Regions from separate parts of the Fulvivirga ulvae genome, predicted to be linked through region 1. Evidence: riboswitches for the same ligand, from Rfam matches in the RefSeq annotation. Region 1 holds a riboswitch; each other region holds the start of a gene.
What was found. Region 1 has a riboswitch for cobalamin ahead of LVD17_RS09230 (TonB-dependent receptor plug domain-containing protein). Riboswitches for the same ligand answer to the same signal wherever they lie in the genome.
Positions count from the first base shown of each region.

Region 2: it holds a riboswitch for cobalamin, as region 1 does, so the genes downstream of both, LVD17_RS05145 (TonB-dependent receptor plug domain-containing protein) here and LVD17_RS09230 (TonB-dependent receptor plug domain-containing protein) in region 1, are expected to answer to the same signal.
Region 3: it holds a riboswitch for cobalamin, as region 1 does, so the genes downstream of both, metE (5-methyltetrahydropteroyltriglutamate--homocysteine S-methyltransferase) here and LVD17_RS09230 (TonB-dependent receptor plug domain-containing protein) in region 1, are expected to answer to the same signal.

Region 1 covers NZ_CP089981.1:2,229,171-2,240,132, reverse strand. Annotated here, with positions in the region: gene LVD17_RS09250 (ABC transporter substrate-binding protein) at 1-162, shown strand, start outside; gene LVD17_RS09245 (iron chelate uptake ABC transporter family permease subunit) at 169-1,203, shown strand; gene LVD17_RS09240 (ABC transporter ATP-binding protein) at 1,210-2,208, shown strand; gene LVD17_RS09235 ((2Fe-2S) ferredoxin domain-containing protein) at 2,213-3,037, shown strand; cobalamin riboswitch at 3,098-3,304, shown strand; gene LVD17_RS09230 (TonB-dependent receptor plug domain-containing protein) at 3,414-5,642, shown strand; partial or broken gene LVD17_RS09225 (DUF7676 family protein) at 5,650-6,239, shown strand; gene LVD17_RS09220 (magnesium chelatase ATPase subunit I) at 6,245-7,180, shown strand; gene LVD17_RS09215 (VWA domain-containing protein) at 7,177-7,938, shown strand; gene bluB (5,6-dimethylbenzimidazole synthase) at 7,935-8,558, shown strand; gene LVD17_RS09205 (cobyrinic acid a,c-diamide synthase CobB) at 8,555-9,880, shown strand; gene LVD17_RS09200 (cob(I)yrinic acid a,c-diamide adenosyltransferase) at 9,877-10,470, shown strand; gene cobW (cobalamin biosynthesis protein CobW) at 10,478-10,962, shown strand, end outside.
Region 2 covers NZ_CP089981.1:1,238,956-1,249,917, forward strand. Annotated here, with positions in the region: gene LVD17_RS05140 (YncE family protein) at 1-930, opposite strand, end outside; gene LVD17_RS05145 (TonB-dependent receptor plug domain-containing protein) at 944-2,860, opposite strand; cobalamin riboswitch at 2,961-3,199, opposite strand; gene LVD17_RS05150 (ABC transporter substrate-binding protein) at 3,269-4,405, shown strand; gene LVD17_RS05155 (iron chelate uptake ABC transporter family permease subunit) at 4,501-5,541, shown strand; gene LVD17_RS05160 (ABC transporter ATP-binding protein) at 5,538-6,545, shown strand; gene LVD17_RS05165 (DUF547 domain-containing protein) at 6,561-7,280, opposite strand; gene LVD17_RS05170 (NAD(P)/FAD-dependent oxidoreductase) at 7,491-8,816, shown strand; gene LVD17_RS05175 (4Fe-4S binding protein) at 8,826-10,610, shown strand; gene LVD17_RS05180 (M48 family metalloprotease) at 10,703-10,962, opposite strand, start outside.
Region 3 covers NZ_CP089981.1:4,092,347-4,103,308, reverse strand. Annotated here, with positions in the region: gene LVD17_RS17570 (Type 1 glutamine amidotransferase-like domain-containing protein) at 118-756, shown strand; gene LVD17_RS17565 (VOC family protein) at 897-1,334, shown strand; cobalamin riboswitch at 1,829-2,033, shown strand; gene metE (5-methyltetrahydropteroyltriglutamate--homocysteine S-methyltransferase) at 2,203-4,530, shown strand; gene LVD17_RS17555 (cysteine-rich CWC family protein) at 4,614-4,844, shown strand; gene LVD17_RS17550 (caspase family protein) at 5,074-7,596, shown strand; gene LVD17_RS17545 (NAD(P)/FAD-dependent oxidoreductase) at 7,753-8,997, opposite strand; gene LVD17_RS17540 (4-hydroxyproline epimerase) at 9,022-10,023, opposite strand; gene LVD17_RS17535 (aldehyde dehydrogenase (NADP(+))) at 10,016-10,962, opposite strand, start outside.

The sequences.
Region 1 (10,962 bases):
AAAGTTTATAACATATATGGCCGCATTAATGAAACAGGAGCCAACGACTATTGGGAAACAGGTCTGGTCAATCCACATCTAATACTTAAGGATTTAATAAAGATTATACATCCAGAGAAATTCCCTGATCACCAGCTTATCTATTATAAAAAACTCAATTAATCCTCCATGAGATTTGTCCCTTCCAAATACATAGCATTCTATACCCTCGCTATAATACTCCTGATCATCCTGTTCTTGCTGGATATTCGATATGGCACAGTCAACATACCTCTCGATCAGGTAATGAAATCGTTGACAGGCAAACCGCTCGAAAAGGAAAGCTGGGGGTTTATTATTACTGAATTTCGACTACCCAAAGCCTTGACGGCTCTCCTGGTTGGGTCGGGCTTGTCAGTGGCGGGGCTTCTGATGCAGACTTTATTCAGAAACCCTTTGGCAGGGCCATTTGTACTCGGTATCAGCAACGGAGCCAGCCTGGGAGTGGCGCTATTGGTCATGTCGGGCAGTTCCGTTTTCAATATACTATACCAGTTAGGAAATTGGGGAGTAGTAGTCGCAGCCGTATTGGGTTCTTCCGCAGTACTCTCATTTGTACTTTTAGTTTCCGCAAAGGTTAAAGACAATGTTTCACTTCTTATCGTTGGACTCATGGTGGGGAGTGCCAGCGGTGCGATTGTTAGCGTGCTTCAATTTTTTAGCGACGCTGAATTAATACAGGCATATGTCATATGGACGTTTGGGAGTCTGGCTGGAGTATCCTGGGAGCAGTTACAAATTTTAACTCCGATTGTACTTCTCGGCATATTGTTAGCATTCATCTCTCAAAAGCAACTGAATACCTTTTTGCTGGGGGAGCAGTATGCAAGAGGGCTGGGCATATCTATAAAAAAGTATCGAATCGTTGTAATTATAGCCTCTTGTTTACTTGCAGGAAGCATTACAGCATTTTGTGGACCCGTGGCCTTTATTGGCTTAGCCATTCCTCATATTGCAAGAGCTGTTTTTCAAACCGCCAATCACAGTATTCTCATACCCTCGGTTATATTAATCGGATCTATAGTTATGCTGATTTGCGATATGATCGCTCAAATGCCTGGTGAGCAAACCACCCTGCCCATCAATGCAGTAACCGCACTGCTTGGTGCCCCGATCGTAATTTCGGTCGTTATCCGTTCGCGAATGATGAAAACTTCAATATAAATAGCCATGATACTGGAAACCAAAAACTTATCTATAGGTTATCGAAAGCAGGCCCTCATCCAAAACCTCAATCTCCACCTTAAGCAGGGAGAACTGACCTGCCTTTTAGGGCCAAACGGTATAGGCAAGTCTACCCTTTTACATACGCTTACCGGCGTAATACCAGCAGTGTCAGGCGAAGCCTTCATTCAAGGGCAAGCTATCAATAAACTAACTCCACGGCAACTGGCCACTTGCATTGGCATGGTGCTTTCTCAAAAACTAACTCCGGTCAACCTAACTGTTTTTGAAATAGTTGCCTTGGGCAGAACACCCTACACCAACTGGTTAGGGCACCTTACCAAGCAGGACCAGATGGCCATACAAGTAGCTATGGAACTGGTAAAAGTTGAGGACTTCTCTTCCAGGTTCATCGGGGAGCTAAGCGATGGAGAACGACAACGTGTCATGATAGCCAAAGCTCTGGCACAGGATACACCGTTGCTGGTATTAGATGAGCCAACGGCACATCTGGATGTGAATAACCGGGTAAACCTGCTCACATTACTGAAGACATTGGCTAAGGAAACAGATAAAGCCATTCTGCTCTCTACCCATGAATTGGAAATGGCCATTCAGCTGGCTGACTCTGTTTGGCTCATTACAGAAGATCGAAACGTAATCGCCGGATCTGCCGAAGACCTGGTGCTGGCGGGCATGATGGAGAAAACCTTCAAAGGTGAAAATGTAGAGTTCGATAACCAGACCGGAAACTTTAAAATCAAATACGGACTCAACAAGCAAGTGAGTTTGCATGGCATGGGAACCACCGCTATCTGGACCAGAAAAGCTTTGGAAAAAGAGGGGTTTGAAATACTGGACAACGGCTACTGCGATATTCAAATTCATATAGGCCAGCATTCGGATAATAACTGGCTCATCAAAGCCAATAATAGCGAAGTGGAACTTAACTCCATACAAGAGCTGAAAACAGAACTAAGATCGATAACACAATATCAAAACTAACGGTATGGGAAAAGACCTGGGAAAAACTTCACACTGCATATTATTTTGCAACGGCGGATCGTGCAAAAGAAAAGGAGCTGAGGAGATCACATCAGAAATCAGGGCCTACATGAAGTCCGAGGGACTTTATAATCAGGTCCACACAGTAAAAACCATGTGTAATGGCCGGTGCGAAGATGCACCGACACTGATCGTAATGCCGGAAAACACCTGGTATAAAAACCTGACCGTAGAGAAGGGTATCGAATTGGTGGAGCAACATATTAAACTGGGCAAGCCGGTTAACAAAAACATCCTGTATGCTCCCGGTATGTCGCAGGTGGCATCAGACAACCCGCTTGCACCTCCCGAAGCCAAGTTTTTTGAAGAAGCAAACGATGCTGAGTTGGGTTTGGTATTCATGGCAAAGGCTGACCCTTGGGAGCAAAATCTCTACCCGATGCTCAAAGATATTTTTCAAAAGTATAAGGATGATGTTGAGCTGGTTATACCGCAGGTGTCACCAAAGGCTGTCAGCATTCCTGCAACCGTACAATTGAATTACGATCACAAATGGTTTACAGCCAGCACTGCCCAATGGCAGGTACAGTTAGCCATAGGTATACCTTCTAAAGATGATGGAATCGCTTACAAAAAACGTAGAATAGGCACTGCCGAAGCCTTTAGGTCTATAGACCAAAACCAGTATGGTGTCCGGTTTAAGAGTAAGGTTGGAGAAACCCAGCTTTTGGTATTTGACAACAGCAATGAAAAGCTGTTTTGGAGACACTTTTGCAAAATTTATTTGGAAATTAATGAGCCTGGCATGGTGGCTGTTACCAGTATTTGACAAAGTAAAAACTGCTTGTCATAATTAAGATGAACAGATCATCATTGTCAGTAATTTTTATACATTTGTTACGCTTTTGGTTTCCGGATTAGTTTCCGGAATTAAAAGGGAATCCTGTTAAAATCAGGAGCTATCTCCGTAGCTGTGTGTCCTGTTTCTATTAGAATCATGGCATTTGTTAACCAAGCCACTGTCCTAAAATATTGGGATGGGAAGGCAACAAATGTCGGGACGAGCCAGAAGACCTGCCTAAAGTATAATATTCATAGCTTTCGGACGAAAGGCTCATGGGTCGGTTCTAATTTATTTTAGGTACTTCCTCACATCGCTATTCTTCCTTTTGCTATGGTTTAGTAATTATTTAAACCATTGTAAAATGAAAAAAACATTCTTAGGATGCCTTTGCTTCCTATTATCCCTCTGCACCATGAGGGGCCATGCTCAATCTGACACTACTTCAAATGCTTTCTCACGAGAATTAGAGGAAATTGTAATTTCCGCCTCACGCGTGAAAGCCAAAGAAGAAGATCTGCCTCAACAGGTACAGGTCATCACAGACACTGAAATTCAGCAATCCGGCTCAAAAGATGTTGCTGACGTACTTAAAAAGAAAGCTGGTGTAGACGTGATCCAATACCCGGGCCTGCTTTCAGGTATAGGCATAAGAGGGTATCGCCCACAGTTTTCCGGCTTGAACCAGCGCAGCTTATTGCTGATCGACGGCCGACCTGCCGGCGCCACCAACCTGGCAACTATAGACCTCGATAACATTGAAAGTATTGAGGTGATCAAAGGAGCCGCCTCCTCATTGTACGGCTCTCAGGCCATGGGAGGTGTGGTGAATATTGTTACCAAAAAATCGGTAGGTGAAATCAAAAAATCGCTCTACGCCAGTTTTGGTAGCTATAATACTTTTGAGCTAGGCTTAAACGTAGGAGGAAACCTAAGTGAGCAACTGGACTTTGATATAAACCTGAAGCATCTTCAACAAGATAAAGACTACCGCCACGGACATGATAACCTCTTCAGGGATAAATTTGGCTGGGACGAAGCTACCAGAACATACTATAGCACCGATTATGAAGTAGATTCCACCACCGTGGCCAATGACGTTTATGGTGATGGTGAAGAGCGGGAATACACCACCTATCAATACCAAAGTGGTGGCATTCGCTTCGGATATCAATTTCACAGAAACTGGAGAGCCTCCATAAGTGGTACATTCTTTTCCGCAAGTAACGTGCAAACCCCGGGAGATTATTTTTACGGCAATACCAGCCAAAGCCTTAAAAACCCTTACCGCTACGGTGCAGACCTGAAAGTTGAGGGTAAAATAAATACCAATCACCAGATATCTTTAAGGGCCTATAATAGTTTGGAATATTCCGATTACAGGTCAGTAAGTGCAGGGATTGTTTCAGACTACGTTACCTCAAAGAGAACTAATAAATGGGTGGGCTTTCAATTGCAGGGCAGCTATAACATTGGTAAACACATATTAACCTATGGTTTTGATTATAACAGGTCTAACACGACATCGGAAAGTTTCAATTCAAATGATGGCTCAGAAAAAGCGCCCAACTCACCAAACTACGGTATTTACTCAACGGCCATATTTGCCCAGGCTCACCTGAAACTTTTGAATGACAAGTTATTCGCCACACTCGGAACCCGGGTAGATAACATCACCTTCGATGTAAAGGAGACCCGGTTTTTAGATACTTATAAAGGTGCCGAGGAGTCGCACCAGGTATTCAATCCTAGTCTTGGACTAAAATACAAACTCCCAAAAAACTTTGATATACATGCAAGTGCAGGGAGTGCATTCGTAACTCCGGATGCCTATAACGTGGCAGGCTATAGTATCAGCGGACCAGGTAGGGAAGTTAATGTTAAGGGCAAGGTAAACATTTCCTATGGCAACCCTGATTTAGAGCCGGAAAGGGGCATCACAATAGATGGAGGCGTAGGCTACTTAAATAAAAAGAACGGGTTAAGTGCCGATGTTACCTATTTCAGCACCCGCGTAAAGGACCGCATCACTCAAGGGCCAACAGTAACATCAAATACAATCGAGATTACCCATGAGGGCGACACCATAGCCTCCACCACTACCTACATCAATGCAGAAGCTGCTACCATGTCCGGCCTGGAAACTTCAGTATCCTGGGATTTTGGTGCACTGGCAGGTTACGAATATTCCTTCAAAATATTTGTAAATGCGGTAAAATATATCAAACTGGAAGAAGAATTCCGTAATACCGCATATACTCAGGAAAATAAAATATCAACCAAGAAGGTGCACAATGTAGCGGACCTGACGCTTACCTATGGCCTGGAATACACCAACTATAAGTTTGATGCCCGCCTGGCTGCCCGGTATGTAGGCAGCCGATATGATACGGACTGGACGGATTATATCAACCGGCCGGAAATAGAATATCCGGCTTTTATGTTGCTTGATTTCTCCATCGCCTTTCCGGTAAATGAAAATGGCAGACTCATGATATTGGCCAATAACATCACCGATGAAAACTATTACGAAAAGCGAGGTTTTAACATGCCCGGCCGCAATATGCAGGTAAAATACACCCACAATTTCTAATTAAGATATGCTGATGAATACCATAGAAAAACCCCAAACCATAACTACGCTGGACGGCGCTCAGGAGGAAGTATTTCCTGTGGCATGTGAAGAGGAAATACTATTTGATCTTTTAGAAGACATCTTCAGCAACTACTGGCAGCAAATTCGTTTTGGCACTCTGTGTCAGGGTGCCGCCTGGGAGGTAGGTGCCCCTAACGCTCCTACCAAAATCTCGCTACTCGATGGATATCTGACCGTTGATTTTGGCCCCTGGCATTTTCATGTCTGTATTGGAGAAAACAATGGTACACGCCAGGCCCCAACTTCAGAGGAATTGAAAAAGCTACGCAAATGTAGCCGTGCAGAATTTTACAGGCGACTAAATAAGGATGGCAACCCTTCAAGTTGGGATTCAGAAGCTTCAATGGAGCAGGCGAGAATCAGATCACTGTATTCTTTCCCAACCCATATTATGACCTCTTCCCCAAGTTTAAAAGGCAAAAAGATCCTAAATGGGAAAAACTGGACATGTGGAATACGCTAAGAAATAAACACCTGGGGCTTGAAGAAGACCCGAAAGATACACAGGGAGGTTTCAAAGCCTGCACAAGTTAATTCAGATGAAAAACAAAAGATTATTTCCGTTTTCGGCTATTGTAGGGCAGGATGATTTCAAACTGGCACTCACGCTTTGCGTTATTGACCCCACCATAGGCGGAGTGCTGGCTTATGGAGATAAAGGAACTGGTAAAACAACACTGGTCAGGTCATTGGCCCAACTGATGAGTGACGATGAGCAGCCCTTTCCGTTCATCAACCTCCCGATTGGCGCCACGGAAGACAGGGTGCTCGGGCATGTGGATATAGAAAAACTGATCAACGATAAAAAGCAGGTTGTACAGAAAGGTCTCCTGGCGCAGGCTCATGGTGGTATTTTATATATCGATGAGATCAACCTGCTCAATGACTACCTGATGGACATATTACTCGATGCTTCATCAACAGGCAGCTACTTCCTGGAAAGGGACGGGATATCGCATACTTTTGAAAGTTCGTTTTGCCTGGCAGGGACTATGAATCCTGAAGAGGGTGATTTAAGACCTCAATTGCAAGATCGCTTTGGCCTTTGCCTGGATATCTCCACACCTGTAGATCCAGAAATACGTATAGCCATTACCAAAAGCAGGGTTGAGTTTGACACAAACCCTGAAGTGTTTTGTGAACGCTTTAAAGAAAATGATCAGGTACTGAAGTCCAGTATTATTCAGGCCAGGACTTCGCTGAGTGATGTTGAAATACCGGAAACCTGCATTGCCGAAGCATCAAAAATAGCCCTTGAACATCAGGTAGAAGGTATGAGAGCGGATATCCTTATTATAAAGACCGCCCGGGCATATGCCGCACTGCATAACAGATCGGCCATTGAAAACGAAGACATTCAAAAAGTAGCGCCTTTCGTACTCAGGCATCGATCGCAAAAGCAACCAAATGCCAAACCAAACAACGGCTCTGCACCGCAAGATGACGCAAAAAAAAAGCCCCGTCTGATCTTATGAATGCTAATAACACATCCGGAAACAGATCGCCTGAACAGCAATTCAATGCAATGGTCACCCATGCTAGTTTATCCTTGCGACCGGATGGGGGTCAAAAATCCAAACATGGGTTCGAGATCAAAGATGTAACCTCTGGTGACCATACCCTTAAACCCAGCCATCGGTTTGTACAAACACGCGATCTGCTGCAAACAGTCAACCATTATTTACTGCACGATCGGTTTGAGTTAAAACAAAAGAAGACTTCCCATAATGCTGCTCCACTTATAATTTTCCTCATAGACTCCAGCAGCTCCATGGCGAAGAATAAAATGATTGCTTATGTAAAAGGGCTGATAGAGAACACCGCTAAAAAACATAACCGACAGTCTTTAAAATATGCTTTGATTGCTTTGCTACAAGGCGAGTCTCAGCTCATATTTCCTCCGGGCAAAAGTAAAGAGTTGCTCTTTCAGTCGCTTGAAGATCTAAAAACCGGCGGGCAAACCAATATGGCCTCGGGTATTCGAAAAGTTTATGAGGTGATTAGAAAGCAAAAGGGCTCCGACATAGTTAAGCTTTTCATTTTAACAGATGGAAAAATTAATAAAGGCAAAACATCAACTCCGTTTGAAGAAGCAGTACAACTACACAAACAGCTGCTTGGCTCCTTAAAGTCTGTAACGGTTGTCGATACCGAATCAGGTTTTGTGAAACTTCAAATGGCGAAAGATTTTGCTAATAGTATAAAAGCCAATTACAAAACACTTGAGATATGATGGACTTGTACGATGTAATATTCAAAAGAAGAGATACACGACACTTTACCTCAGAACCTGTACCCGATGAAGTACTGGAAAAGGCACTGCAAGCAGGGCATGCCGCCCCGTCTGTAGGTTTATCTGAGCCATCAAGGTATTACATCATAGAAGATCAGCCACTAAAACAGAAAATCAAAAACCTGTTTGACTCCTCGCGCCAGCAGGCCGAAAATCAAATAGCAGACCCGGACAAACTGGACAAACACCAATCTCTTAAACTGGAAGCGATCACCTCGGCACCCGTCGGCCTGGTAATAGCTACCGACCTATCCGTGCTGGATGAATATGTGATTGGCACCATAGGCACTTCCGAGACCTTAACCTGGAGCACGGCCTGTGCCATACAAAACATCTGGCTTTCCCTCACGGAGCAAGGGTACTCCATGGGGTGGGTCTCCATATTAGACTATATAGCGTTTAAGGAGCTCTTAAATTTACCTGAAATCGTAAAACCACTTGGATATTTCTGCATAGGCAAACCCGCAGATGACTATGATAACCGTCCTATGCTGGAAACGCACAACTGGAAGAGAAAAAGCTCTGCTCCACATGTAGTTAAAATAACTCAGGGGCTATGAATAAACCTCAGTTTGTCATAGCAGCGCCAACCAGCAACGCTGGAAAAACCACATTAACACTGGGCTTGTTGCGGGCACTTTGTAATCGGGGGCAGCGGGTACATCCGTTCAAGTGTGGACCTGATTATATAGATCCCAAATTTCATCAGTTGGCCGCTAAGCACTTAAGCCGAAACCTTGATCTGTATATGATGGATGACGGTGAGCTGGAGTCATGTTATAACAGACACCTTCAATCCGCAGACATGGCCTGTATTGAAGGTGTGATGGGACTATTTGACGGCGCACGTAAAGCCGCTGGAAGCACCGCCGAAATTGCCAAAAAACTGCAACTCCCTGTGGTGCTGATTGTCAACGCCAAAGCCGTGGCCTATTCAGTGGCTCCCTTACTCTATGGCTTTAAAAACTTTGACAGCGAGGTGGAAATTGCCGGAGTAATCTTCAATCAGGTAAATACCGAAAGTCATTATCAGTTTTTAAAAGATGCCTGCGATGATGTCGGGGTTACCGCTTTGGGTTATTTGCCGTGGGTAGATAAAATCGAAATACCCTCCAGACACCTGGGCCTTTCTATTGCAAACCTCTCCACGTACGAACCCACTATAGAGCTGATTGCCGGGCAGCTTGAAAAAACGGTTGATATAGAACTGCTATTAAAACTTACCAACAGACCATCTCAGGAAGTTGTAAACCCTCCAACGGAAGCATCCGGGCCAAACTTAAAAATAGCAATCGCCCAAGATGAAGCATTTAATTTTACTTACCAGCAGAATTTGGAAACTCTCGAAGCCATGGGAGAGGTAAAATTTTTCAGTCCATTGCACGACGATGCCTTGCCGGAAGCTGATCTCACCTATCTACCGGGAGGCTACCCTGAGTGCTATCTGGAGCAACTTTCTGCCAACACCAAAATGTTGGAAAGTATCAAAAACTATGCAACTAACCATGGCCGCATCATTGCCGAATGCGGTGGATTAATGTATCTGAGTCGATCAATCATAGATGAAGAGGGGCGCACATTTTCCATGTCAGGAGTATTTGATTTCTACACGTCGATGGAGCATTCAAAGCTGAGTCTGGGTTACAGAGAATTGCCCCTTGAGCATGGCTGTTTAAAAGGACACGAATTTCACTATTCCACCATTTTTAATGATCAGGACACTGCCTTTACAGGCGGCCTCCTTAGTGCCAGAGACCTTCCGGTAAATACTAAAATTTATCGGTACAAGCGTGTACTGGCATCCTATGTACATTTCTACTTAGGCTCAGTTCAACATGTCAATCAATTATTAAACTTAACCATAACCACTATACAAACATGAAAATATACACTCGTAAAGGAGACAAAGGCCATACAGGCGTATTTGGAGGGAAAAGAGAGTTTAAAAATTCTCCCAGAATAGAATGCCTGGGCACACTTGATGAAGCCAACTCCACTATTGGACTACTCAGAGCAAAGCTGGGAGATGACCACGAATGGCAACCCAACTTACATAAAATTCAAAAAGACTTGATGGACATGATGTCTCACCTGGCCAGGCCATCTATCTCCACAAAGGAAAACAAAAACGCAAGACCCACGGATGGCGCTGAATTTTGTGAAGCCTGGATCGATGAAATGGAAAATGATATGTCCAGTCCATCAGACTATTTTCTGCTACCCGGAGGAAACGAAATTTCTGCGCTTTGCCATGTAGTGCGCACGCAGATCAGGCGTGGAGAGCGCAGGCTGGTATCCCTCATTCATGAAGATCCCGAGTGTGTGGAAGATTACGTGTCGGGCTATATCAACCGATTATCCGACCTGTTTTTCACCATGGCTCGCAGCGAAATGGACAAGCACGGCGTGGCGGAAGAAAAATGGAACCTGTTTTTATACAAACGCAAAAAATCAACAACAGAAGTTAAATAAGTAACCCATGAAAAAAATACCTATTACCATCATCACCGGATTTCTCGGTGTAGGAAAAACCACACTCGTTCACAACATGCTAAAAAATGCAAACGGCAAACGTATCGCTGTTTTGGTCAATGAATTTGGAGAAGTGGGTGTAGACGGAGAGTTGATAAAATCTGGCTGTGGCGATGAAGAGTGCAATATGATTGAGCTGGCCAACGGGTGTATTTGCTGCACCGTGCAGGAAGAGTTTCTCCCTTCGATGCTTGAACTGATCGAACGCAAGGAAGACATCGACCATATAGTGATTGAAACCTCAGGACTCGCCATGCCCAAGCCCTTAGTAAGAGCGGTGAGCTGGCCCGATCTCAAGCCTCACATAACTATTGACGCCGTGATCACCGTTGTGGATGCTGTAGGTTTAGCCACTGGAGAAATTTGTGACAGGGAAAAGGTACAGAAACAGCGCCTGGCAGATGACTCTTTAGACCATGAAACGTCTATCGA
Region 2 (10,962 bases), 990 kb from region 1:
GGACTTATCGATAAATGGTGAAGCGGGTAACTCAGTGGCGTCGATGCTCATGGTATATACTGCACCTGAATAGTTGAAATAGAGCTGGTCTGCTGCATTGTTCATCACCAGTCTGCCAAGCCCCGTATATACGCTGGCTGCATCTAACTTCAGGGCTACTTCATCATTTACAATTTTAGCAAGGAAAGCAGGGGTGCTGTTGGCCTCATCCACTGACCAGTCAGGATTGTAAACTGTCTTGCCACTACCTGTTACCCAAATATTATTGTTTCGGTCTACTTTCAATGCTGAAGGATTATCCCCAACAGTAATGCTACCAACAACCTGGTCGGTATTAATATCAACGATCACAACTTTATTGTCGTATCCCCAGCCTCCGTTGTTGGCTACATATATTTTATTTCCTAACCTGACCATTTCATTAGCTCCCTGGCCAACGTCAATGGTTTTGGTAACTTCAAGAGCATTCAGGTCGATAACTTTAACCGTTCCTGTTACGCCGTCTGCACCCCAATCCGTTACATAGCCCTTATTTTGGTCTATACCAAGAAAATACCGTGGGGAAACTATCCCTGCATCCTTGTTAATTGTTCCCAATGAACCGAAATTCTCAGCATTAATAACCTCAATCTTACCTGAGTTTTGAACTACAATATAACCATTACCATTATAGATGCTCATTGATTGCGCCTGATCCCCCAAGGGCCTTTCCGCATTTTCAAGAAATACATCATTGATCATAGTATTGGTAGCCTTGTCAAAATATGAAAGGCTGGCGTCGCCATTGCCAAATCCGCCTTCATTGATCACAAAAAAGCCTTCCTGACCAGGCAATGGCCCCACACTGTCATCATCAGAACATGACGCGAACAAGCTGGAGGTGGCCACTAAAAGGCCAAATAATACGCGTTTTAAAAACTGGTTTTTCATTTTGGTTTATTCTCTAATTAAATTGATATATGATACTTAAATGATAGTTCCTTCGTGGCATAGGCCGTGCATTACGGATCTCATAGTCTTCGTTAAAGGCATTTTTTACCTGACCTGAGATTCTTAATGTATGTTTTTGAGATAACAAGAACTTATAAGAAGCTGAAACTCCGGTCAGTGTGTAAGGGTCTATTGATCTTCTATTATCTCCGGTAACATATTGCTCGCCTATATAGAGCTGGTTTATTCCTAATGTGAAATGTGCATGGACTAAATTCAGCGAAGCCTTCCCTTGATGCAAAGGCGTATAGATTACCTGTTTATCCAATTCTTGTAGATTACCGCCCTCACTGATCTCCTGCTTGGTGGATTTTGTATAACTATAATTGCCCCAAAACTGTAGCTTCCAGTCGTCTGACAGTCTGTATCCATATTTTAAAATAAGCTCTGCCCCTCGTGCCCAGATTTTCTGCACATTGACCGGGCTCCATACTGATTCTACTTCCACCCACTGAATCCATTGTGAAATGGTATTACTATAGCCTGTTAATTCAACGGAAAGTTGTGAGTTACCAAACCGCTTTTCAGATAATATACCCAGTTCCGTACTCCACCCCAGCTCGGGTTCCAGATCAGGGTTACCAACTGCTCCGGCCCCTTTCCAGTACAGGTCATTGAAAGTAGGGATTCGATAGCTGCGGGCCACCTTTGATTTCAAAGAGAAGTCGTTATTTAGCGAGTAGTTCAATCCCAGGGAGGGCATCACTGGTGAAAGGTCACCATCACTCAATGTCTCCCTCAAGCCCAGGTTGGCCTCCAGCCTTTCCGCAAATAGCCTTTTGGCTGAAACATACAGGCCTGTCTGGTTTCTGGAAGGTATTTCACCTGCATAACTGTCCACCTCCGCCTGATCGTAAGTGTTGTTTATACCTGCATCGAGCCATGTAGATTTATCCAGTTTATAAGTAGCTTCAATCTCACTGACCCATGACAGGGATTGTGTGGTGGACACTTCGGTTAATTTGTCGTCGTAGTCCAGGTGGTGGACCAATAAAGCCGATTGTCCGCGGAACATCCTTTTACTGTTTTGGCTCTTCCACTTTAAAACCGCTCTGTGAAATTCATCAGCCTGGGTTTCCCTTGCATCACCTGAGGCAGAAGCCGGGTCCGGAATATGTACCAGGTTGTCCTGATACCAATATTTCAGGCTTATATCACTGTTTCCATTGAGTTGGTAGTATAATTCTGACAATATACCATGCTGATCGATGGAGGCATTGTTTTGCTCCTCTTCCCGGGTTGTGTAACGGTTGAAATAGGTAAAATCATTGTCGGCATGGTTCACAAAGCCACGTATAGATGCCCGCACTTTTTGATGTTTCCAGTTGACATTCGCGCCCGTATAGGTACTGCCAAAACTGCCTATTTGCTGAAATATCTTACCACCAAAGCCTTCCTGCATTGCAGCCTCCGTACCAAGATGAATGGCCCCACCCAGGGTACCCGAGCCGAAAAGGGACCCTGCACCACCATACTGGAGAGATACGTCATCCACAAAGCTTACTGGCATTAAAGTGAGGTCAAGGCTACCGTTGGTCGGACTTTGCAGGTTTATACCTTCCCAAAAAACAGCAGTATGATTACTTCCAGTGCCTCTTACAGAAGGAGTTGAAAGTCCACTCACACCATAAGACCTGATATTGGCTCCTGACAAATTGGTCAATAACTCAGACAGGTTACTGTACTCCGTAGCTTCTCTCTGTACAGGTGAAATTTTCTCCACCTTTTCACCAATGGTAAACTTCTCCAGACGCGTTCCCTCAATGCTGATCTCATCCAGAACCAACGCCGTGGTATCTTCCTGGGCAGCCACATGCTGAACGAAGATGCCTGTAACCAAAGGTAATAATAGAATTCGCAGATAACTCATTCGACAACGTGTTAATGAGCCTTAAATAGAAGCCATTAAGAAATGGGCGAAATGATGGATAACATAGCGTTCACTTCTTAAAGCCTCAACTCCCGAAGGCCCAGATATAAAACTATTGGCAGGTCTCCTGGCTTACCCGACTTTGAGGACCTTCCCATCCCGACAGGTCAGGACAGTGGCAAAGATGATCAAAGCGTATTATCTGTACTGGTGTACAGGTCGGGATTACAGTTGCGGGGACAGCTCCGGAATGATCAGTAACACACTGAGGCACCGGATTCCCTTTTCATCATGATATGCCGTAAGGACTGATCATGAACCAATAATCGGCTCAAAGTTAGGAAAGAATTGAATAGCTCTAAACAAAATGGTTAATATTGTTCTGTATTCAACTAAAAGCACCGACCGATGAAGTTAAAGGTTCTGATTATTGTTTTTTCCATTTTAGCCATAGCCTGCAACCACTCTGATAAGGAGCGGAAAAGCAAAGAAATATTAACAGAAACTCCTGTTAATATTCAGTATGCCACTGGTTTCAGGGTTTCTTTAAAAGAAGGTTATCCTTTTGTGGAGGTACCCAGGCCCTATCAGGGTGCGGAAGAAGGTTTTAAATATTTGCTCGTGCCCAGAGGAGAGGAAATTCCGGCACACGACCGCGATGTTCAGATAGTGGAAGTGCCCATAAAAAGCATTGTCTGTACCTCTACCACGCATATTCCCTTGCTTGACTATATTAATGAAACGCAGAGCCTGACAGGCTTTACTACTACAGACTACATCAGCTCTGCTAACATGCGCAGCAGAATTGATTCCGGTTATGTAACTGAGCTGGGCATAGATAAGGAAATGAACATTGAGCGCCTGCTGGAGCTGGATCCCGAGGCTGTAATGGCCTATACAATTACCGGCGACTATGGACAGTTCCGCAAGATGAACCAGGCCGGAATACCGGTACTTATCAATGCGGAATACCTTGAGCGGCATCCTCTGGGACGTGCGGAGTGGATTAAATTCATGGCTTTGTTTTTTAACAAAACAGACATGGCAGACTCTGTGTTCAACGCTATTGAAAGTAACTACAATACAATGAGAGCAAAAGCCGCAAAGGCAGACTCCATGCCTACCTTATATAGTGGTGTGGTCTACGGTGATACCTGGTACCTCCCGGGCGGGGAAAACAATGCGGCTAAGTTGTTTGCCGATGCCGGAGCCAATTATTTGTGGCAGGACTCAACCACCGGATTTCTGGAATTAAGCTTTGAGTCGGTTTATGAAAAGGCACATGATGCTGACTACTGGGTGGGAGTTGCCTCTTATAATTCACTGGAAGAGATCAAACAGGCCGACCAAAGGTACTCCCGGTTTGATGCTTTTAAAAATGGAAATGTGTACAGCTACAATGCACGCATAGGAGCCACAGGCGGCAATGAATACCTCGAGCTTGGCTACCTCAGGCCTGACCTGATCCTGGCCGACCTGATAAGGATCTTCCACCCTGAATTACTGCCAGATAATGAGCTTTACTTTTACGAAAAGCTGAACTAAGAAACGGTGTAACCCAACAGACTTAAAGGGTATAAGCAAAAGTTGCTAGATTTACGGGTATTAAAAATGAAGGATGAATCAAAAAACACCGCTGATTGAATAGATCGTACACCATAAAATTAACATTGCTGCTGCCATTTTCGATTTTGGTATTATTCGTCGTGAATATCAGCCTGGGCAGTGTTTCCATTCCTTTTGATGAAATATTGAATGTGCTGACGGGCAGTGTTGCGAGCAAAAATAGCTGGACAAACATCATCCTTAATTTCCGGCTACCCAAAGCAATTACTGCCATAGCTGTGGGCGCGGCATTATCCATCAGCGGCCTGCTGATGCAAACGCTTTTCAGAAATCCTCTTGCAGGACCTTTTGTACTAGGCATTAGCTCGGGTGCAAGTCTGGGTGTGGCGCTACTGCTACTGGCGGGTATCTCCATCACCGGGAGCCTTGTTGCCTCCGGGCTTACAAGCTGGCTGGTGGTATCCGCCGCAAGTTTGGGCTCTGCACTGGTGCTACTGTTGGTAGTAGTTGTTTCGCTGAAAATTCGTGACAGCATGACGCTGCTCATCATTGGCCTTATGTTTGGCAGCCTGACCGGGGCAATAGTTAGTATTTTGCAGTTTTTCAGTAGTGGGGAGGAAATTCAAGTATACCTTTTCTGGACGTTTGGAAGTCTGGGCGGACTCAATTGGGACGAAATCACTGTACTCTGGATTATTGCCGGTTTGGGTATAGCCATTGCTTTTATAATGGTAAAACCACTCAACGCTCTGCTCTTAAGTGAAAACTATGCTCAAAGTATGGGGATCAACATCAAAACTTCCCGCTTTTGGATCATTATCAGCACCAGTCTGCTTGCGGGAAGTATTACAGCTTTCTGCGGTCCCATTGCTTTTATCGGAATCGCCATCCCTCACCTTACCCGGCTGCTGTTCAATACCTCCAATCATAAGATATTAATCCCTGCCGTAGCCATGGGTGGCATTATCGTCATGTTGATCTGCGACATTATTTCGCAGCTTCCCGGCAGTGAGCATGTGTTACCCATCAATGCCATAACTTCACTTTTTGGCGCTCCGGTGGTCATCTGGGTAATATTGCGCAGGGGCAGCATTAAACACTCTTTTTCGGGATGACAGAAGTAGACAACAACGATATCGCCCTGGCAATTAAAGATCTTGCCGTAGGTTATCACACCAAAAAGAGGGAGCTGGTGGTGTTGAAAAATATCAACCTCCACCTCAAACATGGAGAGCTGGTTTGCTTTATGGGACCTAATGGAGTGGGAAAATCGACTTTGCTACGAACCATCGCAGGAGTACAAAAACCTTTAGCCGGTGAGGTCAGAATTGAAGATGTTGACCTCTCTACTATTTCAATTGCGGAGCTATCTACTAAAATGAGCGTGGTGCTCACGGATGGTATCAATGCCGGAAATATGACCGGTTGGGAGCTTGTAGGGTTGGGCAGGTATCCTTATCTGGGCTGGCGGGTTGATTTTAGTAATAATGATCTTCGAAAAATTGAAGAGTCCATTACCCTCGCACAGGTATCGGCATACGTGGATAAGAAAGTGCATGAGCTTAGCGACGGTCAATTGCAGAAAATGATGATTGCGCGGGCACTATGCCAGGACACCCCGATCATGATACTGGATGAACCTACAGCCCACCTTGACCTGAACAACCGGGTGGCTATCATCAACTTACTGAAAGACCTGACGCGTAAAACAGGGAAATCCATACTGATAGCCACGCACGAACTCGACCTGGCCCTGCAATCGGCTGACCGCCTGTGGCTGGCAGGTCATCAGGCGCCGGTCATTTCAGGGTTCCCTGAAGATATGGTGCTTAACGGAGCCATTGACAGGGTGTTTGAGCTCAAAGGTTTTGACCTTAAAACCGGTCAATTGAAAAAGAAAAGCCTGGGCAAGAAGGTTTCGCTGCAAGGGGCAGGCTATCAATATCTCTGGACAAAAAATGCTCTGGAAAGAAACGGTTACGAGATTAGCAGTGAGGGTGATTTTCAGATTAGGATTATGGCCTCAAAAAACCTGAGCTGGGAAGTGGAAAACAAGGGCATTGTAGCTACCAATACCCTTGAAGAGCTTATCAATTATCTCAATCAGCAGAAGTTTTGAGGAGGCATTGCCAATCTACCGCTCATTAAGGCTCCAGTCGTATTCGTAATAGGCAATGGCATAAGAGGTTGGTATGTTCTTGGTGCGGTACTTATTGATGAATTCGAGTACTGAGCTTTCCCCTCCCATCACAAAATCTTTATGGTACCATTCAAATATTTTTGATAATTGTACTTTCTTCTGATCTGGCCTTACTCTCAGCCAAACCGGGTCATTGAGTGCAAGCTTTGTACGGGTATCCAACTGCTGATCGAGCTGGCCGGGCATGTAGGCAAAATCTGCCAGTGGCGGGCAGCTTACGGCGGCACAAGCCAGGGCAAAATGGATTCTGGGGTCTTTATAAGCCAATATTAGTTTTTTAATCTCAAGAAAATTCAAGGTCATAGGTGTTCCTGCCACGGTATGTTTCACCTTGTCAAAAAAGCCACTTTGATCGAGGGGTGACTTGAGGGGGTAGTATTTTGACACCTGATAGATCACAATCAGGTTATAGGCATTGATATAGAAGGCCTTCGCCTCGGTATCGGAGGCTGCGGAAAGATCTGCCTCACCGATTGTTTTATATAGCGACTCTATTTCGGAAAACTGGCTATTGATAGTTTTATAGGCTACTTTTCCATTTTGCACATACTTCTTTAAAAAAGCATCTGATTGCTTAAAAAAACTATCAAGATTAAAACCAACGGCAGGTGTCAGCGATATGCCAAATAAAAATGCAACGACAAACTTTTTCATAATTATTGTATTTGTATCCAGGCCTGTTTACGGAAAGGTTCCTAAGGTAGTTTGTCAGTGAACAGACATATTGTCAATTTAGTATGTGACCTCAATTCGGTAAATTGTAATTTAAAGGTTCATGTCGGGCTGTTGACATCTCATCTATTTTATTGAACACCACGGACATTATATTCGTAGAAGTCAACATCCTGTTTAAACTAACTTACTATGAAGCATGTGGTGATTATCGGGAATGGCATAGCGGGCATTACAGCCGCCCGGCATATTCGCAAAAACAGCGATTTTGATATCTCCGTAATATCCGCAGAGTCTGAGCACTTCTGGTCGCGGACTGCCCTGATGTACATCTACATGGGGCATATGAAATATGAGCATACCAAACCCTATGAGGACTGGTTTTGGAAGAAAAACCGCATCAACCTGGTCAGGGATTTTGTTAAAAGCATAGACACAGCGGCTCACAGGCTTACACTTGACCAGAACGAACCGCTTACTTACGATGTACTGATACTGGCCACCGGATCACAGCCCAACAAGTTTGGGTGGCCGGGGCAAGACCTGAAGGGTGTCAGTGGCATGGTAAGCTTGCAGGACCTGAAAAGGATAGAAGAACATACCCAAAACATTGAGAGAGGCGTAATAGTCGGTGGCGGACTTATCGGAATAGAATTGGCTGAAATGCTCAACTCCAGAAATATTCCTGTAAGCTTGCTGGTCAGGGAAGCGGAGTTTTGGGATAATGTATTGCCGAATCAGGAGGCCGCCATGATCAGCCGCCATATCAGAAAGCACCATATAGACCTGAGGCTCAAAACTGAGCTTAAAGAAATACTGGCCGATAATCATGGCCGGGTAAGTGCGGTCGTTACAGGAGATGGTGAGGAAATTGCCTGTCAGTTTGTTGGCCTCACAGCCGGTGTACACCCTAACGTCAAGCTGGTGAAAGAATCGCCTATAGAAACCAATCGCGGTATTTTGGTCAATGAATTTCTGGAAACCAATATTCCCGATATTTATGCGATTGGTGATTGTGCAGAGCATAAAAATCCCTTCCCAGGACGTGCGCCAGTGGAGCAGGTCTGGTATACCGGCAGGATGATGGGCGAAACGGTGGCCCAAACGATTTGTGGAAACAAAACAGCTTACCAACCTGGCCCGTGGTTTAACTCTGCAAAGTTTTTTGACATCGAATACCAGACTTACGGCAGGGTGTGGAACAAGCTCAAAGAGCATGAGGATGAGTTTTACTGGGAGCATGAATCAGGGGAAATGGCCATGCATTTTGTATTTGACAAACAAAGCAAAACATTTCTGGGTATCAATACTTTCGGGATACGGCTCAGGCATGAACATTTTGATAAGTGGCTAAAAACGGAGGTCTCCATTGATTATGTAATGGAGCACCTCAAAGAGGCCAACTTCGACCCTGAATTCTTCAAACCTCATGAAGATGATATTATACAGGCTTACAAGGCTCAGTATCCTGACGCAAAAGTAACTGTTAAAAGAAAAAAAGTACTGGGTATTTTTTAATTAAAAACTATGAAATTATTACAAAAAGCAGGAATGACTTTATTCATAGTGGCATCGGTGCTGCTTATTTCCGTGTTGTTCCTTAACCAGTATAAACTGACTGATGCAGCACTCTCAAAAGCCATTACTGATAGTACTGAACTTAAAACGGTGGCTATGGATTTGGCTCCGATGAAGGGCAAAACCTATGATTTCAATTTCAGCTTTAACGGGGATATTGACAAGCATTTACAATCTTCGAACAAAAAAATAACATCGAAATTCGAAATCACTGATCAGGATATTGAGAATGTGCTGTCACAGTTTTCAGGTCAGGAAATCAGGTACAGTACTGAAAAGATATCTGACATATTTGACGATAGTGAAGAAGGCCAATTCAAAGCACAAAAGCTTAAGGACTACACCAGTTGGATGCATGAAAAGAAATATGCAGACAAGGCCGGTTTGCAGGAACACCTTGAAAATACCAAAAACAGCATCAATGCAAATATCGTCAACGACAAGGGCTACAGCGACTATAAAATAAAGGCTCTAAAGCTGGCACTTACCCGCCAGTCTGGTTTTGGCCCGGTTTCTGAAAACAGTTTATTATGGCTGCTACTTACCATCGGTCTTGGTGTAGTGGGTGCTCTGATGTACATCTTTCCTAAACTGGAACTTCTGCCCGGCATCAAAAATGACCACGTCTATCATAGCCCCAATAGCGGCAGGGGCTGGGTCGGCTACATCATCGGCTTCCTTCTCATTGGCTTTTATGTAATCCTCTACTGGTATCCGGAATATATGACTACCTGGATGGAGCTGGTAGACCCTATAAGTATGGCACTGAATGGCAATGAGGCCAGCCAGTGGTTTTTCTACGGCTTTTTGTACACACTCGCCATTGGTGTGATGGGTATTCGCATGATCATCAAATACCGCCACAGCAAATACCAAATGATCAGGACATATTCGGTAATATTCTTTCAAATAGCATTTGCCTTCCTGATCCCTGAGATCCTGATTCGTCTCAACAGGCCAAGTATGGACCTGAAAAATATCTGGCCGCTAAACTATACGTTCTTTTTTGATTACAACATCGAAAACCTGACCCATAGCGGATCATTAGGCTTAGGCATGCTGGTCTGGGGAATTGTGCTGGCACTCATCGGGGTGCCGGTAATCACCTATTTTTATGGCAAAAGGTGGTATTGTTCTTGGGTTTGTGGTTGTGGGGGGCTTGCAGAAACACTTGGCGACCCCTACAGGCAGCTCTCAGATAAATCGCTGAAATCGTGGAAAATAGAGCGCTGGATGATCCATAGTGTACTGGTATTTGTAGTGGTGATGACCTTTGGGGTGCTTTACACTTATTTCACCGGTAGTAGCGAAATAGCCGGGATCAATACCTACAATCTCAGGTCAGTTTATGGTTTTGTGATCGGGGCTGCATTTGCGGGTGTGGTTGGTGTTGGCTTCTATCCTTTTATGGGTAGCCGGGTATGGTGCAGGTTCGGATGTCCTTTGGCGGCTTACCTGGGGTTGGTACAGCGGTTTAAGTCCAGGTTCAGAATTACTACTAATGGAGGGCAGTGCATAAGCTGCGGCAACTGCTCCACTTACTGTGAGATGGGCATTGATGTGCGGTGGTATGCACAAAGGGGGCAGAACATAGTAAGATCGTCTTGCGTGGGTTGTGGTGTTTGTTCTTCGGTTTGTCCGCGTGGTGTATTAAAGCTTGAAAACAAAGATCCAAAAGGCAGGTTTGGAGAGGCAATACTTATCGGCAATGACAGCGTAAAAGTGAATGCCTGATAAGTAGTGTCATGAAGTCCCCCAAAACCTGTGAATGCTATACTTAATGGAGCAAAATATAGCAAATCGGGGGACTTCACGTGACACAATGTTTATCCATCAATAGTTTTAATTAACATTCCTTTTTCCACTCTGTCAGTCAATGACATTCCATTGAGCACGGAGAGCTCATAAAGATCATCTTCATCGGTACCGTAGTACCTGAGGGCACTTTCTAATGTACCATTTCTGGCTACGGTTTTAATATCTATTCTTTTGGGCTCTACGTTGATTTTGGCCGGGTCTGTCAGCCTTTCAAAATCACCCATTGTTCTCTGAAATACTGGCTGATATGTATTAAAATCATTTATGG
Region 3 (10,962 bases), 1.9 Mb from region 1:
AAGGTTAATTTCAAACAGCATTTCTTCTTAGCCTCCCACAAAAATATTTAACTTCGACATGCCAGTTGGGATACTCAAAAACAAACACATGATAATCAAGACCATAAGCATTTCACATTGATAAGTAATATAAAACCAATATACCTGCTATCTGATAGTCAGCTGTTGTTTTCACGAGATACCACAGGACAGTATTTTCTGGCTTCTGTAAAAGACGATATCGGCAAAGTAAACATCAAAGCAGTCTACATCGGCTGGTCTAATGGCAATCAGCCTGAGTTTTACGAACTTTTTAAGGAAGGCATGAAGAACCTGCAAATAATGGATTGTAGGATGATTTCTTCTGAATTTACGGCAACCGACAAGCAAGACCTGCAACACGCTGACCTTATATTACTGGCCGGAGGTGATGTAATAGCGGGATGGGAAAGGTTATCAGAAACCGGAGCTGCCGGCATTATCAAAGAAAGATATGTGTCCGGGGCAGTTCTGATCGGCATATCAGCCGGTGCTATTCAATTAGGTGATCGGGTCCCCTTTGCAGCAGATAACGAGTCTGTAGAGATGATGAAGCTGGTGCCTTACATCATTGGTGCACATGATGAGGCCAATCAGTGGAGCGATCTGAAAAAGGCCGTGCATCTTTCAGGTACAGAAGGGATTGGCATTCCCTTTGGTACTGGTTTTAAATATTACTCAGACCAGCGTATTGAGATTATTAATAAGGATAAGGAGTTGTTTTACTATATAAGGTGATAGTTATAATAACAATTTGAACAGCAGATACCTACTGTTATATAAATTCCGCCGCTTTCGCCCCTGATCATTGGCGGATTTGCACACGCTGTCAGGTGGTTTATTCTTATATTTTTGCCTAAAACAAAATCAAAACAACCATGACAAAAATCAATCCCTATTTAAATTTCCCCGGTAATACGGAAGAGGCCTTCAACTTTTACCAATCTATTTTCGGAGGCGAATTCCTTGGTGGTATCATCCGGTTCGGCGATATGCCTATGGAGGGCCACGAGAACATGTCGGAAGAAGTTAAAAATAAAGTAATGCACATAGCGCTGCCCATCGGGGATGGCAATATGCTGATGGCCACTGATGCCTTGGAATCGATGGGACAGAAACTTTCGCAGGGCAACAATTTTTACATATCCGTATCGACCGACAGCAAAGATGAAGCACAGCGCATCTACGACAAACTTTCAGAAGGCGGTGCCATTGAAATGCCTATCGGTGATGTGCCCTGGGGTTCGTATTTCAGTATGTTTAAAGACAAGTTCGATGTACAGTGGATGGTAAGCTATGATTATCCAAAAGAGTAAGGAATATAAAAACACACCTTTCGTCCCGGTAGCAAAACCGGGACACCCCTCCTGCCGCCGACACCATACAGTGAACTTTCCTGATTAGAGCTCAAACACAAATCCAGCCCGGATAAGGGTGAAATTGCAATGAGGCAGTTTTATCTTATTTCGCTGGTAAGCTTACGTTGAGAGTTCTTGTTTTTCCGATTCACTCACTCCACTGGTTTTACGATTGATCACAATTTAGCTCTGAAGGTACGTATTGTAATCACCTCAAGAGGGATGGTAGTTATAGAAATATCTAAAATTCCAATATTACTTACCGTTTACCAGTCACCGATCACCATTTACTGTTCACCGTTCACTGTTCACCACTTACAAAAAGCTCCGGTTTCCGGACTTCCGACTTCGGACTTACTGAATACCAATTTGCCAACATTTTTAACCCCTCCTTTCCGGTTCTAAAAAATTTATTCCTAACTTTCCATTCAATAAGTTCTTTACTTGATTTCTTAATCAAAAACGGTAAGGGTTTTCGGTGAAAGCCGAAAATAATAGGGAATCGTGTGAAAATCACGAGCTGACGCGCAACTGTAATTCCGACCTCTTAAAGGGGTAGCGCTATTCTTGTTGACAAATGCCATTGTACTCAAAGCAGTATGAGAAGGCCGACAAGAATCGGAAAGCCAGGAGACCTGCCTTTATCGTCCTGTATATAACAGGATTTGACGATGCTTTCGCGATTTGAAGTATTAGCCAGAACAGATATTGATGCCACCTGGGTATAGGTGTGCACATACCTTTCTATCTATATTCATTAAAAGCATGGTGAAGTTGAGCTGAAGAGCTTTTAACTAATTATTCAAATTACTTAAAAGCTTAAGCTATGAAAACAAACAATTTGGGCTATCCGTCTATTGGAAGCCACCGTGAACTAAAAAAAGCCTGCGAGGCTTACTGGAAAGGCAAAATTTCGGTTGAAGAATTACTTGAAACCGGCAAAAACATCCGCACGCACAATTGGAAAATTCAAAAGAATGCAGGAATAGACCTGATCCCATCCGGTGACTTTTCTTTTTATGACCAGATATTGGATATGACTCTGACTGTTGGTGCCATTCCTGAACGATACAAGGAGCTAAAAAAAGACAATACAAAATCCAATCTGGATCTTTACTTTGCCATGGCCCGCGGTTATCAGCACGATGACCTGGATATTACTGCTATGGAAATGACTAAGTGGTTTGATACCAACTACCACTATATCGTGCCGGAATTCACTAATGACCAGCAGTTTTCACTTTCTTCAACAAAAATTTTTGATGAATACAAAGAAGCCAAAGCCAATGGCATAATTACCAAACCTGTAGTGCCTGGGCCCGTGTCTTACTTGCTACTCGGTAAAGAAAAGGAATCAGGGTTCCATAGGATAGAACTCATTGAGCAGCTGCTTCCTGTTTATCACGATATTTTCAGGCAGTTTACTGAATTAGGGGTGGAATATATTCAGGTAGATGAGCCTTACCTGGTAATGGATTTAACTGATAAAGAACGTGAGGCCCTTAAATATGCCTACCAGTCACTTAATGAGCAGTTTCCCCAGGTTAAGATCATACTAACCACCTACTTCGGAGACCTTGGTGACAATTTAGACCTGGCACTTTCATTACCCGTTGATACCCTGCATATCGATCTGATCCGCAGCCCTGAGCAACTGAACAACATCCTGAACTCGAAACAATTGCCTGTAAATCTCAATTTGTCATTAGGACTTGTGGATGGACGGAATATCTGGAAAAATGATTTCAGGCAATCCCTGGACACTATTCAAAAGGTGTCTGAAAAGATAGGAAAGGAGAGAATAACTATTGCCGCATCATGCTCGCTCCTGCACTCTCCATGTAATCTGGATCTTGAAAACGATAACGAGACTCTCTTACCGGAGCTAAAACAGTGGCTGGCATTTGCCAGACAGAAACTGGATGAAATCGTAATACTTAAAAACTTGTTGTCAGATGAAGTTGAAAATATTCACCTGCAGGAGTTTAATAGTAATGTCAATGCCATTAAAAGCAGGCAAACCTCAGAGTTGATCCATAATGAACAAGTTTCTCACAGACTCCATGCTGTTACCGAAAAAGACTTCAGGCGCAAGTCTGTGTTTCCGGAAAGAAAAGAGCTTCAGAACCAACTCCTTGAACTACCCCTCTTCCCTACTACCACCATTGGTTCATTTCCTCAGACTGCTGAGGTAAGGAAATGGCGGGCTGACTTTAAAAAGGGCAATGTAACCCAAAAGCAATATGATGCATTTCTAAAGCAGGAAATAGAGAAAGCCATCCGCTGGCAGGAAGATATAGAAATGGATGTATTGGTACACGGGGAGTTTGAGCGAAATGATATGGTGGAATACTTCGGCGAAAAGCTGGACGGCTTTGCTTTTACAAAGTATGGCTGGGTACAGAGCTATGGTTCAAGATGTGTAAAACCTCCCATTATTTACGGAGATGTTAAGCGTCCGGCGGCTATGACGGTTGAATGGACAGCCTATGCTCAAGCACTGACTGATAAGATTGTTAAAGGTATGCTAACGGGACCTGTTACCATTCTTCAGTGGTCATTTGTACGTAATGATCAGCCACGGGCCAAGACATGCCAGCAAATAGCACTGGCCATCAGAGATGAGGTTATAGACCTGGAAAAAGCAGGAATAGAAATAATACAGGTAGATGAACCTGCTATCCGTGAGGGGCTACCGTTGAGAAAATCTGACTGGACGGCTTATCTGGAGTGGGCTGTCGGCGCCTTCAGGCTGGCTACAAGTGGTGTGAATGATGGAACGCAGATCCACACCCATATGTGCTACTCAGAGTTTAATGACATTATCGAAAATATTGCAGCTATGGATGCCGATGTAATCACTATCGAGTGTTCACGTTCTCAGATGGAATTATTAGATGTCTTTGCCAGCTTTGAATATCCCAACGAAATCGGACCTGGGGTTTATGATATCCATTCGCCAAGGGTACCTTCCAGGGTTGAGATGCTGGCCTTGCTTGAAAAAGCAAAGAAAGTAATACCTGCAGAACGGCTTTGGGTAAACCCCGATTGTGGATTGAAAACACGTGACTGGAAAGAAACAAAAACTGCCCTGGTAGAAATGATAGCTGCCGCCAGGCAACTTCGGGAGCGTGTAAATGAAACTGTAGTCTAGGTTTTGTTTTTAAATGGAGTTAATTTTCTACTATTAATCCCATCCGGCAGGCCTTAAAAACCTGCCGGATATACTTGTTATGAATGAAGCATGAATTAAAATATTGTCCTCGGTGTAACGGCTCTTTTGAGTGCAAGGTAGGCTCCGTAGTACTATGCCAGTGCTCCACTGTAAAGTTGAGCCAGGAAGAGCGGAATTTCATCAATGATAAATATGAAGATTGCCTTTGTGCTGCCTGTATGGAAGCCCTGAGGGATGAATATAACCGGGAGAAATTTCAACTCAGACTCAAGAAAATAGGGTACGGTTTTTAAACAGATCTCTTCTCTACATTCTTTTTACCTTTTCAAAAAAACTCACCGTACAAATACAGATATGCAACGGCGGCTCTGCCAAACTGCCGATGGCTCATTTTACGGCAATGCTCCACCTTAACCGGGCCAGGTTGCCGGTAGCACCAAAAGCCGGCTCTACATATTTCAATATCCCTTTTCATTACCATTCATTTTTTATTAAATTGGCGAATCCATTTCGCCCCATTTTATGAGATCTATAGCTGCAATACTCCTTTTTATTTTATCCGCAATTTCATTGCAATTACATGCTCAGTCAAGCAATGAAAAAAGGCTGGCCCTGATTATTGGCAATGCTGAATATCAAAATGCCAATAAGCTTTTAAATCCTGTTAATGACGCCCGATCCATGAAAAAGGCTCTGACCGGTCTGGGCTTTGAGGTCATGCAATACGAAAATCTGACACAGCGTGAAATGAAGCAGGTAATAGATGAGTTTGGCCGTAAGCTGGAAGCCTATGACGTTGGACTGTTTTATTTTGCGGGCCATGGTATACAAGCTAATGGCAATAACTACCTCATTCCGGTAGAAACAAACCTTACCAATGAACAGCAGATAGAATACGACTGTGTGCGCGCTGACCGTGTTTTGGGATTAATGGAATATGCCAAAAGCAAAGTCAATATTGTAATTTTAGATGCCTGCCGTAACAATCCTTTCAAAAGAAGTTGGAGCCGCTCTGCCCAGGGAGAAGGCCTTGCCTTTATGAATGCCCCCAGTGGTTCTTTGATTGCCTATGCCACCGCTCCCGGAAAAACCGCCTCTGATGGTTCCGGCAGTAACGGACTTTATACCGAGGCTTTGCTGAAAAACCTTTTCACCCCTGACCTCACCATTTTACAGGTATTTCAGAATGTAAGAAAATCCGTGGTTGACCAGTCGGCCAGGCAACAGATCCCGTGGGAATCGACTTCTCTGATCGGAGACTTCTATTTTAATAAAACTCAGGCCGGAGCCAACGAGCAGGAACCCAAAAAGAAGCTGGTTGCCAAAGAAACCAGCGATGTAACCACTACATCAACATCATCCATAAACTCTCGGGCCATCTGGAAATCCGACGAAAAAACATGGCATTTGCTGGATAATAAAGTACAGATAGCTTCCCGCACCAAATATTCTTACGCAGATGACGACCTGTTGGCTTATGACCCTGAAACAGGAACTTCTTATTTGTTACCCGGCTATACGCACCTTACCGACAATGTATTCAGGCCTGCAGAGATCCTCTCTGAAAGGGATCAATACTTTTGGAGGTCTAAAGATCTTAGCTTTTATGTCTACGACAAAGGTACCAGCATCAGCACTGAAATAGTCCACTCCAAGTCTGATGATGATCTTCTGGTATATCATCCACTGACCAATGCCACACTGCTCCTGGAAAGATACTACCAGTTGCAGGACAATAAATTGCGCCCGGCAAGGATTATCTCCCAATCAGACAATATATTCTGGAAATCCAAAGACAATAAATACCTCTTTTTTATTAAGGGGGAGCAGGTAGCCAGTACTACTTCTTCCGCCGCGGTCAATAACGACCTGCTCGTTTATCATGAAAAAAACGGCTCCAGTTATATTTTAAAGAATTTTTATAACCTGCAGGATGATCAGCTTCGTTCTGCCATGCTCATCAGTGATCATAAAGATGTTTTCTGGTCAGCCTTCAATAACAAGTTCCACCTTTATGTCAAAGGCAAAGATGTATCTTCACAGGTTACCAATAAATGGTCTGGCAGCGACCTTGAAGTAAACTATGGCAACAACACTTATTTACTTAAAGACTTTGCCAGCCGCCAGGACAGGCAATTAAGAGAAGCTATCATCATGGAATCGGCAGGAAAAGTGGAGTGGAAAGCCGAAAATAACCTGTTTTATGTAAAGGACAACAATAAGGAAATCCAGCTACAGACTGTCTATGCCATGGCCGGTAACGACCTGCTGGTATACCATCCTGAAAAACAGAAAACATATCTTCTGGAAAATTACAGCCACCTTCAGGATAATCAATGGAGAAATGCCCGGTTGCTTTCCTCTTCGTCTGAGTCTGTATTCTGGATGTCTGAAGACAATGTGTATTGGCTTTATGTACAAGGAAAACAGGTAGCCCAGGAAACCACCAGTATTGCTGAAGGACGTAACCTGTTAATAACACACACCACTACTGGCTCAAAATATCGCCTCAAAAATTTTTATGACCTTCAGGATAAGCAAATACGTCCGGCCGAAGTCATAAGCTTTAATGCTTCGCCGATTACCAAAACAGATAATACAAAATCTACAGATAACTATGGCCCCTATACCCGTAAGGGCAACGTTACCTGGAGATCGAAAGACAACCTTTACTGGCTGTATGTTAATGGAGAACAGATAGCTAAAAGAACAAGAAGTGTATTTATTGACAGCGACCTCTTTGTCTATGACCCTACCGACAACCTTTCCTACCTGCTTGAAAGCTACAAAGAAAGACAGGATGACCAGGTCAGGTCGGCCACGATCTATGACACTTCGGATCAAACGTGGTGGCGGGCCAATGACGGCGGCTATTACATTTATGTAAAAGGTGAGCTCATCACTACAGCCACCAATGTACAATCTTATTGGGCAGACAGTGACCTTATAGTATACCACAAACCATCCGGAATCACTTATCGGCTGGAGGACTATAACACCAATAAAGACAATCAGCTCAGGCCGGCTTTTAAGGTAGTGGATTAGCGTTGGATAGCTTTAAAAAAGGAGGCCCGGGCAAACTTTGTCAGGTACGATCAATAACCTAAACACATATTATTTAACAATTTTTACCTCTCGATTCCAACAAGTTTGCCCTAAGCCAACCTAACCCCAGGATTTTAATTTCTTTAAAGTCATTTTTCAGTTATAGCGATCAGGGTTAAGTATCGCTATATCAATGTCTGTCTTTTGCCTGGATACTATCTGAGACACCAGTTTTCCGGTAATGGGTCCAAGGCTCATTCCCATCATAGAATGCCCGGTAGCAGCTATCAGGTTGTCATAATGCTTAAACCTGCCGACATAGGGAAGCCCGTCCGGAGAGCAGGGCCTTAGCCCCACCCAAACATCAGATTTTTGAAAATCGGTATCCTTAAATTGCGGATAATAGCTTGGTATAGATTTATAAATACCTCCCACCCTTTTGTTATTAACGGTCCGGTCCGTTCCGTTAAGCTCCATAGTTCCGCCAAACCTGATGGCCCCGTTCATAGGCGTTACAGAGACCCGCGCCTCAGACAGCAAGGCACAAATACCGGGATATATCGGGGGATTATCCAGCATAACGCTGTACCCTTTACCTCCCTGCATAGGTATGTTTACCCTCAGTGCCTTTAACAATTCGGACGACCAGGCTCCCGCTGCAACTATAAATTCATCAGCCCTTATGAGCTCGTCAGAAACCTGTAGAGCCGTTATCCTGCTCCCGCGCATATCGATTCCTGTAACCTTTTTTGATACAAATGTTACACCCATTATCTCAAGAAGAGCTCTCATGCCCGACATGAACAGGCCGGGAACCATATATGCGTCCATTGGAAAGTACACTCCTCCTTCCACGTCCATCTCCACACCATCTTCCATATTCATAAGCTCCGCGGCAGATAGTGTTTCTGCTTTCATTCCAAACTGCCTTGCCTGCTCTGCCACGGCACTTTCTTCTTTTAGCGCGTGACTGGTTTTGCAAAGCATGAAAAGGCCTTTGGTTTGTAATGAGAAATTAAGGGATTCCTCGTCAGCCAGTTGAAGGTAAAGATTGCGGCTCTCCATATTCATTTCTTTGAGAACATGCATTGCCTTTTGCACATTCGCCGGTGTAGCGGCTTTGTAAAATTTCCAGCCCCATGAAACCAGATCTTTGCTAAAGCGTGGCTTAATATGGAATGGGCTGTCAGCTTTTAGCATCCACTTCAACCCCATCATCACCATACCGGGCGCAGCCAGCGGAATGAAATGGCTTGGCACTATCATTCCGGCATTGCCATAAGAGCAGCCTGCTTTTTGATCGTCATCGCTGACTATCGTAACCTCATACCCCAACCCGGACAGATAATAGGCAGAGCTGAGACCTACTACACCTCCACCAATAATGGCAACCTTTTTCATCTTCTTATCATTAATTTACCATCATTAAATCACTTGAAAGCCTGCAGAATACGGATCATCATCATCTACAATGATATTGTTATAACCATAAACCATGGCCCAGCCTTCCACACTCGGAATAATGCCCTTTTTACCCGCCACAATAACTTCGTCCTCAATCCGGCCTGTAAATTTTGAACCGATGATACTCTCATGGATAAAAGGCTGGCCCTTTTTTAACCACCCTTTGGCATACCACTGGGCCATTCTTGCCGATGTACCCGTACCGCAAGGAGAACGGTCTATAGCTTTATCGCCATAAAAAACTGCATTTCTGGCCGTTGATTCCTCAGACAGCGTATCCCCCGTCCATAAAATATGGCTAAGCCCGGAGATTGTCGGGTTATCCGGATGTTCAAATTTGAAATTGTTATTAATATTCTCCCGCAACTTTCTGCTCCATTGGATCAGTTGCTCTGCCGAATAGGCCTGTACCCCCTTAAAATTTTCCTGAGGGTCTACAATCGCATAGAAATTTCCCCCGTATGACACATCAACCTTCAACTCTCCCAGATCCGGACAGGCAGCTATAATGCCCTCGGCCTCCAGAAAGGACGCCACATTGGTCAGCTTTACGGATTTAACCTTTTTACCTTCCCGGATATAGCTTACCAGCACCAGGCCGGCCGGGGTTTCAAGGCGAAGCTGCCCGGGTACTTTTGGAGTAACCAGCCCCTCTTCAATAGCTATAGTAACAGTACCTATGGTACCATGACCACACATGGGAAGACAACCGGAAGTCTCTATAAACAGGACGCCCGCATCATTAGCCGGGTCTGCCGGAGGGTACAATATACTCCCTGACATCATATCATGTCCTCGTGGTTCAAACATGAGGCTTTTCCTGATCCAGTCATATTCCTGAAGGAAATGTTGTCTTTTTTCGCTCATGCTGGCACCTTCCAGGTGCGGCCCTCCACCAGCCACCACCCTTACCGGATTGCCGCAGGTGTGGGCATCTACACAAAAAAACGTTTTTCTAGCCATTAATAGCGTCCCTTGTTAATTCTCCATTCACCTTTCTCCATATACCCAACGGATTGCTGTTCTTCAGTGCATCCGGCAAAGCCTCTTCCGGAAATCCCTGGATAGCCAAAGGCCTTACAAAACGTTTAATGGCATCTGTACCTACGGAAGTAAACCTACTATCCGTTGAAGAAGGGAACGGGCCTCCATGCTGCATGGCATGGCATACTTCGACGCCCGTCGGCACGCCGTTAAACAATACTCTTCCTGCTATTTTTGATGCTGCCTCTACAATATCATGATGACCTTTCAGTTCATCAGGCTCAGCCATAATAGTGGATGTGAGTTGCCCTTTGGCACTTTGAATCACTTCCAGCAATTGCTCTTTGTCAGTGCATCTGACCACCAGTGAAAATGGCCCAAACACTTCTTCATGGAGGCTGGGGTTGCTTAGAAAATCTTCGCCCGAAACCAGCGCTATAGCTGCTGTGCCAAGATGGTTGCCTTCCTGCTCCGTTGCCGCTCCCAGGAGTGTTACACCGTTTTGTTCAAGTACCTTGGCCTTTCCGCTTTGATAGCTCTTCCAAATGCCTTCATTAAGCATGGTAGCCGGAGCTATGTTCCGGATTTCTTTGGCCAGTTCCTCAAGAAAGGTGTTCAGGTCCTCTCCGGCGATACCCAACAGAAGGCCCGGGTTAGTACAGAATTGCCCAACTCCCAGGGTGATTGATCCTGCGTATTGTTTGGCTGTTTCCTTTGCAGAGTTCTTTAGTTTCCCGGGAAGTAGAATCACCGGATTCACGCTGCCCATTTCTGCAAAAACAGGAATAGGCTCTTCTCTTTGGGCTGCTGCCTTATATAATGCCATTCCACCGGTGTAGGAACCTGTAAAACCAACTGACTTGACAACGGGATGCATTACCAGTTTCTGCCCCAGAGAAGAGCCTCTGCCGTTCAGGC